DNA from 2 places in the Shinella sp. genome. Region 1 is predicted to be linked to the other one. Evidence: riboswitches for the same ligand, from Rfam matches in the RefSeq annotation. Region 1 holds a riboswitch; the other holds the start of a gene.

Region 1 (8,223 bases):
GGTCCGCAGGGCAGCGTGCAGGCGAGCGCCTCCGACGCGCAAGAGTCCGGCAAGCTGGTCATTGAGGCAGACAAGATCACCAAGGCCTACGGCGAGCGCACCATCGTCGCGCCCTTCTCGATCCGCGTGCATCGCGGCGATTGCATCGGCCTCGTCGGCCCGAATGGTGCCGGCAAGACCACCCTGCTCAAGATGCTGACCGGCCAGCTCGAGCCGGACAGCGGCACGGTGAAACTCGGCACCAACCTCGAAATCGCGACCCTCGACCAGCGCCGCGAGGACCTGAACCTCGACGACACGCTCGCCCATTACCTGACCGACGGCCGTGGCGAGACGCTCATCGTCAATGGCGAGCAGCGCCACGTCACCGGCTACATGAAGGAATTCCTGTTCCAGCCCGAGCAGTCCCGCACGCCGATCCGCAACCTGTCGGGCGGCGAGCGCGCACGGTTGATGCTGGCCCGCATCCTGTCGCGGCCGACCAACCTCCTGATCCTCGACGAACCGACCAACGACCTCGACATCGAGACGCTGGACCTGCTTCAGGAAATCGTCGCGGGTTTTGCCGGCACCGTGCTGCTCGTCAGCCACGACCGCGACTTCCTCGACCGCACCGTCACCTCGACCATCGCGCCCGCCGACCCGGAAAACCCGGACGGCCGCTGGATCGAATATGCCGGCGGCTATTCCGACATGATGGCGCAGCGCCGCGGCGTGATCGAGGAAAAGCGCAAGGCGGAAAAGGCCGAGAAGGCGAAGGCCGCCGAGACAACCGCGGCCGTGTCACCCGACAGCAAGGGCAAGGTAAAACTCTCCTACAAGCAGAAATTCGCACTCGAAAACCTGCCGAAGGAGATGGCGAAGACGGAAAAGGAGATCGCCGCCCGTGAGGCGAAGATGGCCGATCCCGCACTCTTCACCAAGGACCCGGCAACCTTCAACAAGCTTGCCGCCGAGATGGAAAAGCTGCGCGAGCAGCTGACCAAGATGGAAGAGGAATGGCTGGAGCTGGAAATGCTTCGCGAAGAACTGGAGGGCTGAAACGGCCTCGAAGGCCTCCTGTTCCATCCGAAACAGCGCAAGTCCCGGCAATGTGGGAAAGTCTGATCACTGGATGAGAGGAACTCATCCTGCAACCCGAAAGAGATCAGGAGAGTCCCATGCGCAAGTTCATCATTTCCGCCGTTGTCGCCGTCGTCGCTGCTGTTTCCTTCGCTGCCCCGTCCGAGGCCGGCTATTACGGCTACGGTCACAAGAGCTACGGTTACAACAGCTATGGCTACGGCCATCACGGCTACAAGCACTACCGCGTCAAGCGTCATTACGGCAACTACGGCCATCGCTGGGGCGGCCATTGGGGCGGCAAGGTCTATTACAAGAAGCGCCACTACAGCTACTACTAAGCGCGTGACGCTTTGAAAGGCTAAGGCCCGGATGCTTGCTGCATCCGGGCCTTGACCGTTCCCGGCGATGGATTGATTCGCAAGGAAACTAGCGCTATCTAAAATGCTCGTGGTGATTTGGCCGGCCGGCTTGCAGCCACGTTAAACAAGTTGCTAAAGGGCCGCGCGAGGAAGACCCTTACGTGGACCGGTTGCGACATTGTTGCGGCCGGTTTTTGTTTTGGATCGAGTTGAGACATGCCCATCAAGATTCCCGATACGCTCCCCGCCTTCGAAACCCTCGTTCACGAGGGTGTGCGGGTGATGACCGAAACGATGGCGGTCCGGCAGGATATCCGCCCGTTGCAGATCGGGCTGCTCAACCTCATGCCGAACAAGATCAAAACGGAAGTGCAGATGGCGCGCCTCATCGGCGCTTCGCCCTTGCAGGTGGAACTGTCACTGGTGCGCGTCGGCGGCCACCGCGCGAAAAACACCTCGGAAGACCACCTGCTTGCCTTCTACGACACGTGGGAAGAGGTGCGTCACCGCAAGTTCGACGGCTTCATCATCACCGGCGCACCGGTGGAAATCCTCGATTACGAGGATGTCACCTATTGGGACGAGATGAAGCAGATCCTCGACTGGACGCAGACCAACGTGCATTCGACGCTGAATGTCTGCTGGGGCGGCATGGCGGCGATCTACCATTTCCACGGCGTGCCGAAACACACGCTGGAGGAAAAGGCGTTCGGCGTCTATCGCCACCACAACCGCAAGCCCTCGTCGGTCTTCCTCAACGGCTTCTCCGACAATTTCGAGGTCCCCGTCTCGCGCTGGACCGAAATCCGCATGGAAGATATCCGCGCTGTGCCGGAGCTTGATATACTGCTGGACTCGGACGAGACGGGGGTCTGCCTGGTGCAGGACAAGGCGAAGAATCTCTACATCTTCAACCATGTCGAATATGATTCGACGTCCCTTGCCGACGAGTATTTCCGCGACGTCTCGGCCGGCGTGCCGATCAAGCTGCCGAAGAACTATTTCCCGCACAACGATCCGTCGCTTCCGCCGCAGAACCGCTGGCGTGGCCATGCGCACCTGCTTTTCGGCAACTGGATCAACGAAATCTATCAAACCACGAGTTATGATCTGGAAAAGATCAGAACAGGAGCCTGACCATGAGCCGTGTCGTCATTCGCCCTTTGCATGCAGACGATGAAGGCGAATGGCGCCGCCTGTGGACCGCCTATCTCGCCTTCTACGAGACGGTTCTACCCGAGGAAATTTTCGCCACCACCTTCGCCCGGCTGACCGGCGCGACGGCAGACGGCGAGTTCCGCGGCCTCCTCGCCACGCTCGACGGCAAGCCGGTCGGCCTCGCCCACTACCTCTTCCATCGCTCCTGCTGGACGATCGGCAATGTCTGCTACCTTCAGGATCTCTATGCCGACCCGGAGGTTCGCGGCTCCGGTATCGGGCGCGCGCTGATCGAAGGGGTCTATGCCAAGGCGAAGGAGGCGGGCTCGCCGGAGGTCTACTGGATGACGCAGGAGTTCAACGCCACCGCGCGCCAGCTCTACGACCGCATCGCCGACAAGACGCCCTTCATCATCTACCAGAAGACCTTCTGAGGGCTGATTCTCAAAAAGTATGACTTTTCGGTTGCGGGCCGGAGAAAATTGCAGCAGTTTGCCGCCCGCAATTGGGATCGGCGAGGAGACGCGAGCGTGGGTGCAGGGAATGAAATCTTCGGTCACCTTGAGTCTGGCGAAGCGGTCGAGCGCATCACGATCACCGGCGGCGGGCTGACCGCCCAGGTGCTGACCTGGGGCGCAGTCATCCAGGACCTCAGGCTCGCGGGACATGACGCGCCGCTGGTGCTGGGCTTCGAAGACCTCCCCTCCTACCTCGCCCACTCCCCCTATTTCGGCGCGACGCCGGGGCGCTGCGCCAACCGCATCGGCGGGGGCCGGTTTACAATCGACGGCACCGAATACCAGCTCGAATGCAACGAACGCGGCGTCTCGCACCTGCACGGCGGCAGCGACGGCATCGGCCGGCAGAACTGGCATATCGCCGGCCAGGGCGCCGACTTCGTCACCCTGACGTTGAACGACCCCGCCGGCCGCGCCGGTTACCCCGGCACCTGCGCCATCACCTGCACCTATCGCCTGCCGGGCAATGGCGTGCTCTCCGTCGCCTACCAGGCGACGACGGATGCGCCCACACCGGTCAACCTCTGCCAGCACAGCTATTTCATCCTCGACGACAGCAGCGACGCCCTCGGTCATGACATTCGCCTCAAGGCCGAACACTACCTGCCCGTCGACGAGAACCTCATTCCGACCGGCGAAATCCGCCCCGTCGCGGGAACGCCCTTCGACCTCCGCGACTGGACGCGGCTCCGCCGGCAGACGGAAGCCAGCGGCGTCGCCTTCGACCACAATTTCTGCCTCTCGGCCGAACGCCAGGACAAGCGCGCGGTCGCCGAGGTTCGCAGCCCCCTGTCCGGCATCTCGCTGGAGGTGCTGACCACGGAGCCGGGCGTGCAGCTCTACACCGGTGCGAAGGTCAGCCCGGCGGTTCCGGGGCTCGGTGGTCGCCGCTATGGACCCTTTGCCGGCTTCTGCCTTGAAACGCAGGTCTGGCCGGATGCCGTCAACCACCCCAGCTTCCCGAATGCCATTCTTCGGCCCGGTGAAACATTGCGGCAGGAGACGGACTACGTCTTCCGCAAGGGGTGAGATCCGCAGGATTGCTGCGGTGCAATAAATTAGAAACTTTTCTATTAGACAAACGATGCCATATTGACCCGGAATGTTCCCGGGTTGTGTGGGATGGAACGCGCCAGGACGGCGGCGGTCGCCCCTGGGGACGCTGTCCATGAAAATTTCGGATCTCTCGATTTCTCGGAAAGTCGGCCTGCTCGTGCTTTTGATGGGCCTTGCCGCCGGCACCATCGCCACCGTCGGCAGCCGCGGGTTGACCTCGCTGGGTGCCGCCCTTTCGGATACCGGAGCGCGTGAGGAAGTGGCCCGCGAGGCCATGGACCTGCGCATCGACGTCATCGCCATCAGCCGCATGACCTACCAGCTCGCAATCGCCCCGGAAAAGGCGGCCGGTTTCGCCGCCGAGACGGAAAAACGCGCCACGGAAATGCTCGACCGCCTACCAAGGATCGCCTCCACGGCCGATGCCAGCGAACAGAAGCTGCTCGACGGCGTTCGCGCGGCACTGGCACCCTATTTCGAGGATATCCGCGCCATGGTGGCCGTCGCCGGCTCGGACAAGGGTCAGGACCGCGTCGCTGTTCTTGCCGCGCTCGACAAGTCGCTGGAAAGCCAGAAGGCCGTTACCGCAGCGCTCAAGGAATACACCACCTATTCCGCCGACACGCTGTCGGATTCGCGCGCGGTCGCAATTTCCCGCTCGACCACGACGCAGATCCTGCTGCTCGCAACCGCCTTCGTCTGCATCGTCGCCGGCATGCTGTTCGCCATGGTCTTCGCCCGCAACGGCATCGTGCGTCCGATCCAGCTGCTCACCGGCGTCATGTCCAATCTCGCTGCCGGCAAGCTCGACGACACGATCCCCTGCACCGAGCGCAAGGACGAGATCGGCGCCATGGCGCGCACGCTCGATGTGTTCCGCGCCAACGAGATGCAGATGCGTGAGATGGAGGCACAGGAAGCCGCCCTCCAGGCGCAGAGCAAGGACCTACAAACGAACATCAGCACCATTGTGGCGGCCGCTGCCGCCGGCGACTTTTCGCGCCGCATCACCAAGGCCTATGAGGACGAAGACCTTCGCCGCTTCGCGACGGGCGTCAATGATCTGGTGATCAATGTCGACCGCGGCGTCAGCGAAGTGCGCCGCGTGATCGCCTCGCTCTCGCATGCCGACCTGACGCAGGAAATGGCCGGCCACTTCCAGGGCGATTTCGCCGAGCTCCAGGCCAACGTCAACGGCGCCATGCTGACGCTGCGCAGCACGATGACCGGCATTCTCACCACCGCTGGCACGATCACCGGCAATTCCCGCGAGCTTTCCGCCGCCGCCGACCAACTCGCCCATCGCACGGAGCAGCAGGCGGCTTCGCTGGAAGAAACGGCGGCTGCCCTGGAGGAAATCACCACCACGGTCAAAACCTCGACAAGCCGCGCGCTCGAAGCCTCGGAAATCGTGCGCGAAGCCAAGGATAGCGCCGACAAGTCCGGCGACATCGTCCAGAACGCCATCAGTGCCATGGGCCGCATCGAGCAGTCGTCGCAGAAGATCAGCCAGATCATCTCTGTCATCGACGAGATCGCCTTCCAGACCAACCTCTTGGCGCTGAATGCCGGTGTGGAGGCGGCGCGTGCCGGCGAAGCCGGTCGCGGTTTTGCCGTCGTCGCCCAGGAAGTCCGCGAGCTCGCCCAGCGCTCCGCTAATGCCGCCAAGGAGATCAAGACGCTGATCAACGCCTCGGCCGGCGAAGTGAAGGGCGGTGTTTCGCTGGTTCTCTCGACAGGCGATGTACTCTCCGAGATCAAGGACCTGGTAAACCGCGTCAACGACCACGTCGTCTCGATCACGCGTGCGGCCCAGGAACAGTCCGCGGCGCTTGGCGAAATCAACACGGCCGTCAACCAGATGGACCAGATGACCCAGCAGAACGCCGCGATGGTGGAGGAAACCACCGCTGCAAGCCAGGTGCTCGCCAGCGAGGCCGCCCAGCTCCAGACCGCGCTGTCGCAGTTCCATATCGACACAGGACGCGGCAACGCCGTCTACCAGCGCCGCGCCGCCTGACGTCCTCTGCAAACACGCCAAAGACCAGCGACCTGACAACCCGTCGCTGGTCTTTCTCATTCAGCAACCCTCGGCTCAGAACGACCCCTTGAGGCTGCGCTGAAGCGCATCGACGATGAGGCGTTTCAGCTCCGCATGGATGTCCGCCCGCGACCGGCTACCCGTTTCGTCGCAGATCGGATCGATCTCGCCGACCGATTTCAGGAAGTCGCCAGCGCCGTCCTTGCACTCCGGCAGGAAGCTGAAATGCACGGCTTCCGTGACCGCCGCATAGCTTGCCTGCGGCACCAGCGCCGCCAGCTTGTCGGCGATCACCGCTTCGGGGATCACGCCCGGGCCGCCGAGATTGATGAAGCTCAACGGAATGTCGATCGCCTTCAGGCTGTCATCGACATAGGCCTGCGCCAACCCGGGATCCACCAGCACGGCCGCACGGATGCGCAGGTCTTGGTTCGACTGTTCGAAACGGGCCTTGTCGAGCTTGCGCAGGTCGACCTTTTCCACGTCGACGGGCATCTCGCCGACATAGCCGCGTCCGCCGGCAAACCAGGCGCAATCCCACTTGTCATAGCTGTCGCAATAGCGGGCATAGGCTTCGAGATCAGCCCGCGCGCCGGCAATTTCCAGCGCGGTCGAACCGCCAAGCGAGAAGCCGACGACGCCGATCCGCGCGGGATCGATCGCAGCACTCCACGTCGGATCGGTCGAGAAGCGGTCGATCACCGCAGAAAGATCGGCCGTGCGCTCCCAGATGAGGGGCGTTGCCGCAGGCGTGGAATCCCCGCTCGTCGTGCCGGGATGGTTGGGGCCGACCACGACGAACCCCGTTTCGGCAAGCTTCGTCGCCAGCCAACCCATGGTTTCGACACGCGCACCGGAGCCGTGCGACAGAAGCACGAGCGGAAAGCGGCCCGTGGCGATCGCCGCATCGCGCGTGGCGGGCTCTCCTTTGAAAATCCTGTTGTCGCCGACCAGGCCTGGCGTTCCACCGTCAGCGGCAGGGTACCAGACGGTGACCTCTATGTCGCGGCCACGTTCCGGCGCGGCAACGCCGAAGGTGCGAACGCCGACCTCGGCGGCATGGACGGATGTGATGGATGCACCCGCCATGAGAAGGACGGAAAACATGCGAAAGGGAAACATGGGAGCCTCGCTCGATTGATTTGACGGGCAAATCATCGCCGCTGACGCCCTTCCCGACGTCCTCGATCATGTTTGAGGTCGCCCTTGATCGCGATCCGGATCATGATGCGTCCATCGTCAACAGAACCGTTCCTGCCGTGCTCTTCATTCCCCTGCCCTTCGTCGTCGCCCTGTTGCTCGCCATCCGCTTCGTGGCGCTCCTGCGCAATCAGGAAAGCGGCAACCGACCGTTTCTCGCCTTGATCGGGCTCTGCATCCTGCAATCCGTCATCGTCGGCCTGCGCTGGGGCTACGACCTGACCGCACTACGCTATGTGCTGCCTGTGCTGGCGGCGTCGCTACCGCCGCTGGTGCTGGCGAGTTTCCGCAGCCTGATCCAGCCTGACCGGCAAGACATGCCCTGGCTCAACGGGCTGCCGCCGGTCGTCGTCATCGCCCTGCTGCTGTTTGCGCCCTATTTCATCGACGTTGCCCTCGTCGTCATCTTCGTCGGCTATGCCGCGATCCTGCTGCGGCTCGCCACGGCCGGCCCCGACGGGCTGGACGAGGCGCGGCTTGATGGCGCCGCGGGCGCACACAAGGCCCTGCTGATTGCTGCCGGCGCGCTCTGCATTTCCGCCTCCTTCGACATCGCAGTCGTGCTCGATTTCGAATGGAGCCGTGGGGAGAACGTGCCGATGATGGTCAGCAACGCCAACCTGCTCAGCCTCTTCCTCCTCGGCCTGACGGCGACCGTCGCCGCCCGCGCCCGCGCGCTCCCCGCGGCGCCCGGCGAGACGGATCAGGATCCTTCCGCGGATGAAAGGGACCGCGACGTTCTGGAGCGCGTCGACCGGCTGCTCGCCACGCAAAACCTTTTCCGCGATGAGAACCTGACGCTCTCGCGTCTGGCCCGGCGGGCAGG
Region 2 (8,223 bases), on a different contig from region 1:
GCCATGACGGATGAGCAGCAGGACACGGTTGTCACCGCCCTGACGGAGGTCCTGTCGGCATGAGGCTGGCGGTTATTCCGGCACGCGGCGGGAGCAAGCGCATACCGCGCAAAAACGTCAAGCCGTTTGCCGGCAAGCCAATGATCGTCTGGTCCATCGATGCGGCGCTGGAAAGCGGCTGCTTCGACCGCATTATCGTCTCGACCGACGATGAGGAAATCGCGGCAATCGCTTCGAAAGCGGGCGCCGACGTTCCGTTCATGCGGCCAGCCAATCTGAGTGACGACTATACGGGCACGATCCCGGTTGTCGCGCACGCCATATCCTGGATGCAGGAACACGCGCGTCCGGCGGAAACTGTCTGCTGCATTTATGCGACTGCGCCATTCGTGCGCGCAGAAGACATCCGCCGGGGGCAAGCCATCCTCGAAGAAGGCGGCGCCGATTACGCTTTCAGCGTGACGTCTTTTCCCTTTCCCATCCAGCGGGCCATTCGCCTGAAGGCCGAGGAAAGGGTCGAGATGTTCTGGCCTGAGCATTTCGCCAGCCGCTCCCAGGATCTGGAGGAAGCCTTCCACGATGCCGGGCAGTTTTACTGGGGGCGGGCGGAGGCTTGGCTCGCGGGGCGTCCACTTTTCTCGCCGCAAGCCGCTGCCGTCGTTCTGCCGCGCCATCGTGTCCAGGATATCGACACTCCGGAAGACTGGCAGCGCGCAGAATTCATGTTCACCGCGCTCAATGCGGCAGGCGAATGACACGACGGATCCGGGTTGCATTTCGCGCAGATGCCTCTCTCGATATCGGGACCGGCCACGTGATGCGTTGCCTGACCTTGGCGCAGGCCCTGCAAGCCCACGGCGCGGAATGCCTGTTCTTATGCCGTGAGCATGCCGGGCACCTGTTGGATGTCATCCGAAATCGCGGTTTTGAGGCCCGGTCCCTGCCCTTGCACGATCCAGCCGTTTCGACCAGCACCGAAGGCGAGCCCTCTCACGCCGCCTGGCTTGGTACCGATTGGCGTACCGATGCGGACGATGTGATTGCGGCTCTCGACGGCGAGGTCCTAGACTGGCTGGCCGTCGATCATTATGCACTCGACCGGCGCTGGGATAGCGCGCTTCGCCCCTTCTGCAAGCAATTGCTTGCCATCGACGACCTTGCCGACCGCAAGCACGATTGTGACGTGCTGCTCGACCAGAATCTCGGGCGCGCTGTCTCGGACTATAGCGGGCTTGTCCCACCGCATGCGCGCGTCCTGGCAGGCCCCATGCACGCGCTGCTGCGTCAGGACTTCTCGGTATTGCGCGATGCCAGCCTAGCCCGCCGGCATACGTCCTCAACCATTCGCCATGTCCTGATTTCCATGGGCGGTGTGGACCAACCCAACGCTACGGCGCGAATGCTCGAAGCTCTGCAGCATACGGATTTGCATGCCACCTGCCGGGTGACCGTCGTGTTGGGGCCGCACGCGCCCTGGCGCGCCGACATTCTCGCACGCGCGACCGGCATGAAATGGCCGACGGAGGTTTTGATCAATGTCGCCGACATGGGGTCATTGATGGCCGCGAGCGATCTGGCCATCGGAGCGGCGGGCACCACATCCTGGGAGCGTTGCTGCCTTGGTTTGCCGGCCCTCATCGTTGTCCTGGCCGACAACCAAAAGGATGCCGCCCGTGCCCTGGAACGGGAAGGCGCCGCGGTCGCCCTGAAACAGTTTCCGGATACGGCATTCGACATCGAACTCGAAGCAGCCGTGCATGAATTGATCAGCGCCCCGGAAAAGCTTATGGCCATGAGCAAGGCGGCATCCGCCGTGACGGATGGCCAGGGCGCCGACCGCTTGGCCTTATCTATGGTGACGTGAATGACACTCAGGATCACGATACTTTGCAGCTCGGAAACGCACCCGATCAATCAATATCTGTTTGACTGGATGTCGCAGAACGCGACTGAAAACGAAATCTCCATCGCCCGGAAGAAATCCGAACTTCAGGGCGGGGATATCCTTTTCCTGATTTCGTGCAATGAGATCCTGAAGCAGGAAGATCTTGACCGCTACGGAAAGGCCCTGGTTCTTCATGCCAGTGATCTTCCATTGGGCCGCGGGTGGAGCCCGCATATCTGGCAGATTGTCGATGGCGCCACGGAAATCACGATGAGCCTGCTGGAAGCCGCGGAAAAAGTGGATCGCGGCGATATCTGGATGAAGTTGAAGGTGCAGGTTCCTCGGGGCGCACTGTGGAACGAAATCAATCACCTCCTGTTCAAAGCAGAACTGCAGCTGATGGATTTTGCCGTGAAGGCCTATCATACCGTTCGCCCGGAACCCCAATCCGCAAGCATAACGCCGACATATTACCCCAAGCGAACCCCTGCAGACAGCAGGCTGGATCCGACAAAGAGCCTTGAAGAGCAGTTTGATCTGATAAGGGTATGCGATCCCGAGCGGTTTCCTGCCTTCTTCGAACTGCATGGACACACGTATGTGATAAAATTGGAGAGACGCGATGAAGCCGCCGATTAAAATTGCAAACAGATCGATTGGGGACGACTTCCCCCCCTACGTCATTGCCGAAATGTCGGCAAACCACAACGGCGATCTCTCCGCCGCCTTGAGGATCATTGAGGCCGCCAAGGAAGTCGGTGCAGACGCCGTCAAGATCCAGACCTACCGTCCAGACACCATCACGCTGAACAGCAACCTGCCCGATTTCCAGATCGTTGGCGGCCTGTGGGGCGGAAAAACCCTGTACGAGCTCTATGAGTGGGCACATACGCCGTGGGAATGGCATGCGGAGCTTTTCGAGCACGCGCGCAAACTCGGCATCACGATGTTCAGCTCACCCTTCGATACGACCGCCGTCGATCTGCTGGAAGACCTGAACGCCCCCGCATACAAGATCGCGTCCTTCGAGGCGGTTGATCTGCCGCTGATCCGCTATGTTGCCTCCACCGGCAAGCCGATGATTATTTCGACCGGTATGGCCGACGCGGAAGAAATCCAGGAGGCCATCGACGCGGCCTACGCCGGGGGCTGCCGCCAGCTTGCGGTTCTTCACTGCGTCAGCGGTTATCCGGCACCCGCCGCGGACTACAATCTGCGAACGATTCCGGACATGATCGCACGGCACGGTATCGTGACCGGGCTTTCGGATCACACGTTGGACAACACGACGGCAATTGCCAGTGTTGCTCTGGGTGCCAACATCATCGAAAAGCACTTCACGCTCGACCGCTCGGCTGGCGGCCCGGACGACAGCTTCTCCCTTGAACCCGCCGAATTCTCTGCACTTTGCAGCGGTGCGCGCACGGCGTGGGAAGCCATTGGCCGTGTTGACTATGGTCGCAAATCCAGCGAACGCGACAACGTGAAGTTCCGGCGATCCCTTTACTTTGTGAAAGACCTCAAGGCTGGCGACGTGATCACGGCTGATGCGGTGCGCAGTGTGCGTCCCGGCTTTGGCCTAGCGCCCAAGCACCTGGATGTTGTCATCGGCGCACGCCTATCGGTGGACGTGCAGGCCTGCACCCCGGTTCTGGCGGCAGTGATCGCTGACAGGCAGTTCTAGGCCGGCACTCCGCCGCCTCGAATTCATGACAACGCGCCGGCTGTTAGCAAATAGCCGGCGCTGAACTGTCGTAGACACCCCGAAGCTTCACAGGCACATAGCTGCGGGAAACGCCTTCGCGAACAGCTTTATCCGACGCGGAAATGCTTGGAGAGTTTTAGACCCTGTGCCTGATAGTTCGATCCGAGACCGGAGCCGTAAAGGCCCTCCGGCGTATCAAGCATGTGCTCATAGACGAGGCGGCCGACGATCTGGCCGTGTTCCAGGATGAAGGGCACTTCGTGGCTGCGCACTTCCAGCACCGCGCGGCTACCGGAGCCGCCGGCCGGGGCGTGGCCGAAGCCGGGATCGAAGAAGCCGGCATAATGCACGCGGAACTCGCCGACGAGCGGGTCGAAGGGCGTCATCTCGGCGGCGTAGAGCGGCGGGACGTGCACGGCTTCCCGCGAAACGAGAATGTAGAACTCGTCCGGATCGAGGATCAGTTCGTTGCGGCCGCGGCTGAACAGCGGCTCCCAGAAATCGAAGATGTCGTGCTGGTTCTTGCGATCGACATCAATGACAGAGGTGTGATGTTTGCCGCGATAGCCGATCAGTCCTTCCGGGCCGGTGCCCTTGAGGTCTATCGACAGCGCGATGCCGCCGCCGGAGACGTTCGGCGTGTCGCTGGCAACGAGCGTGTCGCTGGTGTGCAGCGCCAGCAGTTCGTTTTCGCCGAGCAGGGCCTTGCCTTTCCGGAAGCGTATCTGCGACAGGCGCGAACCGCGCCGCACGACTATCGGGAAGGTACGCGGCGAGATTTCGAGATAGAGCGGGCCGGAATAGCCGGCCGGGATCTTGTCGAATTCCTGCGCGCGATCGGTGATGACGCGGGTGAAGATATCGAGGCGACCGGTCGAGCTTTTCGGGTTCGCCGAAGCCGCGAGTTCCGCCGGCAGGTCGAGGCTTTCCATCAGCGGCACGATGTAGACGCAGCCCGTTTCGAGCACCGCGCCCTCGGACAGATCGATGACGTGCAGCTTCAGCCGGTCGAGCTTGTCGGCGACGAGATGGGCGGGGCCGGGCAGGAAGCTGGCACGCACGCGAAAGGCTATCGCGCCGAGGCGCAGGTCCAGGCTCGCCGGCTGGATCTGGTCGTCGTCGAGGGGCGCCTCGCTCTTCAGCCGTCCGCTGTCGAACAAGCCGCGAATGGCGTTGTCCGCCAGAATGCCCGTGCTGCGCACCGCAGAAGCCATCATCATACCGTCCCGTGAGAAGGCCCGCACAAAACCAAATGCCGGCAATTGACGCAAGCGCGGCCGCGCAGTAATAACAAGGTTATCCCGTGGTGATTTGGCCGGCCGGCTTGCAGCCACGTAAAACAAGTAGCTAAAAAGGCCGGGTTTGAAACCGGCCTGCTTTTGCGGCCGGTTTTTTTGTTTGAAGGCGACAATCACATGAGCAAGTCCTGGCGCCCGGCCACCCAACTCGTTCACGGCGGAACCACCCGCTCCCAGCACGGCGAAACCGCAGAAGCAATCTTCCTCACGCAGGGTTTCGTCTATGACACGTCGGCTGCGGCCGAAGCCCGCTTCAAGGGCGAGACGGACGGTTTCATCTACGCCCGCTACGGCAGCCCGACCAACGACATGTTCGAAAAGCGCATGTGCCTGCTGGAAGGCGCCGAAGACGCACGCGCCACCGCCTCGGGCATGGCTGCCGTCACCGCTGCGATCCTCTGCCAGCTCAAGGCCGGCGACCATATCGTCGCCGCCCGCGCGCTGTTCGGTTCGTGCCGCTGGGTCGTCGAGACGCTCGCGCCGAAATACGGCATCGAATGCACGCTGGTTGATGGCCGCAATCTCGCCAACTGGGAAAAGGCCATTCAGAAAAACACGAAAGTGTTCTTCCTCGAAAGCCCGACCAATCCGACGCTGGAAGTGATCGACATTGCCGGTGTGGCGAAGCTCGCAAACCAGATCGGCGCCAAGGTCGTCGTCGACAACGTGTTTGCAACGCCGCTCTTCCAGAAGCCGCTCGAACTCGGCGCGCATATCGTCGTCTATTCCGCCACCAAGCATATCGACGGCCAGGGCCGCTGCCTCGGCGGCGTCGTGCTGTCCGACAAGGAATGGATCGACGAGCATCTGCACGATTACTTCCGCCACACCGGCCCGGCCATGTCGCCGTTCAATGCCTGGACGCTGCTGAAAGGGATTGAAACACTTCCGCTGCGCGTAAAACAGCAGACGGAAAATGCCAGCCGCGTCGCCGACTTCCTCGCCGAACAGAGTCAGGTTGCCAGCGTGATCTATCCGGGCCGCAAGGACCATCCGCAGGCCGACATCATCGCCAAGCAGATGACGGGCGGCTCGACGCTCGTCTGCTTCGAGCTGAAGGGTGGCAAGGAAGCAGCCTTCGCGCTGCAGGACGCGCTCCAGGTCGCGAAGATCTCCAACAATCTCGGCGACGCAAAGAGCCTGATCACCCATCCGGCGACGACGACGCACAAGAACCTGACGGACGAGGCGCGCGCCGAGCTTGGCATGTCGGACGGAACGGTCCGCTTTTCCGCCGGTATCGAGGACAGCGAAGACCTGCTCGAGGATTTTGCCCGCGCGCTCTCCAAGGTCAGAGCCTGACCTTCAGCAACAGATGGACAAATACGGAGGCACCGGTCGATGAGGCCGGTGCCTCTTTGCTTATCCTTGACGAAACCACATTCCTGTAGAATAGCAGGAGCTAATCAGTTCAAGGCTTGCCCATGTATCGTGCGCTGACCCGCGACATCGAAGTGACCGTAGAGCCGTACTATCTGGCCGACCAATCAGACCCCGACGACAGCCGGTATGTTTGGGGATACAGGGTCGTCATATCCAACCATTCCAACGTCGCGGTGCGGCTGATGACGCGCTACTGGCATATCACTGACCAGAATGGCCAGGTGGACGAGGTGAACGGTCCAGGCGTCATCGGCGAGCAGCCGGTGCTGCGCCCCGGTGATACCTACGAATATTCCTCCGGCTGCCCGCTCGAAACCCCCTCCGGCATCATGTTCGGCCGATATCTCATGGAAACCGAGAGCGGCGAAGCCTTCAACGTCGCCATTCCCGCCTTCTCGCTGGATACACCGGGACAACCGCGCACCCTCAACTGAGGATGCGCTTGGGCCCTACTGCGGCAGGACTTCCGCCGCGTCGAAGCGGTAGGTCGTCGAGCAGAACTCGCAGGTGACCGAGATGTCGCCCTTGTCGTCCGCGGTGTGCGCAATATCGTCGGCGCTGAAGCCGACCAGCACACCCTTCAGTTTCTCGCGCGAGCAGGAGCAGCGGTCAAAGACCTGTTGCGGCTGGTAGACACGCACGCCGCGCTCGTGGAAGAGGCGGAACAGCAGCCGTTCGGTGCCGACAGTCGGGTCCGTCAGCTCGTCAGCGTCGATCGTCTCGACCATCGCCTTGGCTTCCGCCCAGTTGTCATCGTCGTCGATCTCGTGGCCGACATCGTCGCCATCGCCGCCGGGCAAATCGGGGTGGCGCATGCGTTCCGGTGCCTGCGGCAGGAACTGCATGACCATGCCGCCGGCCCGCCAGCGGTGGCGCGCCTTGCCGGCCTCGTCACGATCGAAGAGTTCGGCAACGCCGAGCCGCACCCTGGTTGGAATCTGTTCGGACTGACGGAAATAGACGCCGGCAATCTCCTCCAGCGTCTCGCCGTCCAGCGGCACGATGCCCTGGTAGCGTTGCGTGTGCACGCCCTGATCTATCGTGAAGGCCAGAATGCCCTTGCCGAGCAATTCGTGCGGCTCCGTCGTGCCGGCGGCGATGGCGGCATCGAGGGCTGCCTGGTCGAAGCGGGCATAGGCGCGCACATTCTCCGGTGCTGAGAAATCGGCAACGAGCAGGTCGACCGGGCCGTCGCCCTTCGTCTGGACGATCAGCTTGCCTTCGAACTTCAGCGAGGTGCCGAGCAGCACGGTGAGTGTAATCGCCTCGGCGAGCAGCCGAGCGACGGGGGCAGGATAATTGTGCCGGCCCAGAATAGTATCGAGCATGGGGCCGAGCTGCACGGCACGGCCGCGCACGTCGAGACCCTCCACCTGAAACGGCAGGATATGGTCGTCGCCGGAATAACCGAGCTCACCGAGTTTCAAGGCATTGTCAGCCATCATCATTCTGCTCCTTGCACACCGGGAAGCCACCGGGCCATGGGCCCGGCTGCTTGCGACCGGCATTCTACCGTGATTCAGCGCTATCACCCGATCATTCCATACCGGACGGGCATGCGCCAGAGAGAGCGCCTTACAAGCGCCCTGTGATGGCCCCTAGATCGTGTCGGTCGCCGTGTTTTTCAAGACGGCCGTCAGACGGCGCCGAGGCACCAGGCAAGGATCGATTTTTGCGCATGCAGACGATTTTCCGCCTCATCGAAAACCACCGACTGCGGGCCGTCGATCACTTCGTCAGTGACCTCCTCGCCACGATGCGCCGGCAGGCAATGCATGAACAGCGCATCCTGGTTCGCACGCGCCATCATCTGCTTGTTGACCTGATAGGGTTGGAAGATGTTGTGGCCGCGGGCGCGGTGTTCCTGGTTCATCGAGACCCAGCAGTCGGTGACGACGAGATCGACGCCGTCGATGATCGCCTCGGGATCATGGCCGAGCAGGATGTTGCCG

Evidence for each region. Region 1 has a riboswitch for S-adenosylmethionine ahead of metA (homoserine O-acetyltransferase MetA). Riboswitches for the same ligand answer to the same signal wherever they lie in the genome.
Region 2: another riboswitch for S-adenosylmethionine. It lies ahead of ACT6VE_RS18460 (O-succinylhomoserine sulfhydrylase); the one in region 1 lies ahead of metA (homoserine O-acetyltransferase MetA).

Annotation. Positions count from the first base shown of each region.
Region 1 covers NZ_JBQVPI010000007.1:111,386-119,608, reverse strand. The annotation lists gene ACT6VE_RS15075 (ABC-F family ATP-binding cassette domain-containing protein) at 1-1,041, shown strand, start outside; gene ACT6VE_RS15070 (hypothetical protein) at 1,161-1,403, shown strand; SAM riboswitch at 1,503-1,580, shown strand; gene metA (homoserine O-acetyltransferase MetA) at 1,641-2,561, shown strand; gene ACT6VE_RS15060 (GNAT family N-acetyltransferase) at 2,564-3,016, shown strand; gene ACT6VE_RS15055 (aldose epimerase family protein) at 3,113-4,129, shown strand; gene ACT6VE_RS15050 (methyl-accepting chemotaxis protein) at 4,269-6,176, shown strand; gene ACT6VE_RS15045 (alpha/beta hydrolase family protein) at 6,252-7,319, opposite strand; gene ACT6VE_RS15040 (helix-turn-helix domain-containing protein) at 7,340-8,223, shown strand, end outside.
Region 2 covers NZ_JBQVPI010000009.1:192,163-200,385, reverse strand. The annotation lists gene pseC (UDP-4-amino-4,6-dideoxy-N-acetyl-beta-L-altrosamine transaminase) at 1-63, shown strand, start outside; gene pseF (pseudaminic acid cytidylyltransferase) at 60-755, shown strand; gene pseG (UDP-2,4-diacetamido-2,4,6-trideoxy-beta-L-altropyranose hydrolase) at 752-1,864, shown strand; gene ACT6VE_RS18475 (formyltransferase family protein) at 1,865-2,524, shown strand; gene pseI (pseudaminic acid synthase) at 2,508-3,569, shown strand; gene ACT6VE_RS18465 (2'-deoxycytidine 5'-triphosphate deaminase) at 3,698-4,804, opposite strand; SAM riboswitch at 4,884-4,962, shown strand; gene ACT6VE_RS18460 (O-succinylhomoserine sulfhydrylase) at 5,006-6,190, shown strand; gene apaG (Co2+/Mg2+ efflux protein ApaG) at 6,313-6,705, shown strand; gene ACT6VE_RS18450 (Hsp33 family molecular chaperone) at 6,721-7,713, opposite strand; gene argF (ornithine carbamoyltransferase) at 7,908-8,223, opposite strand, start outside.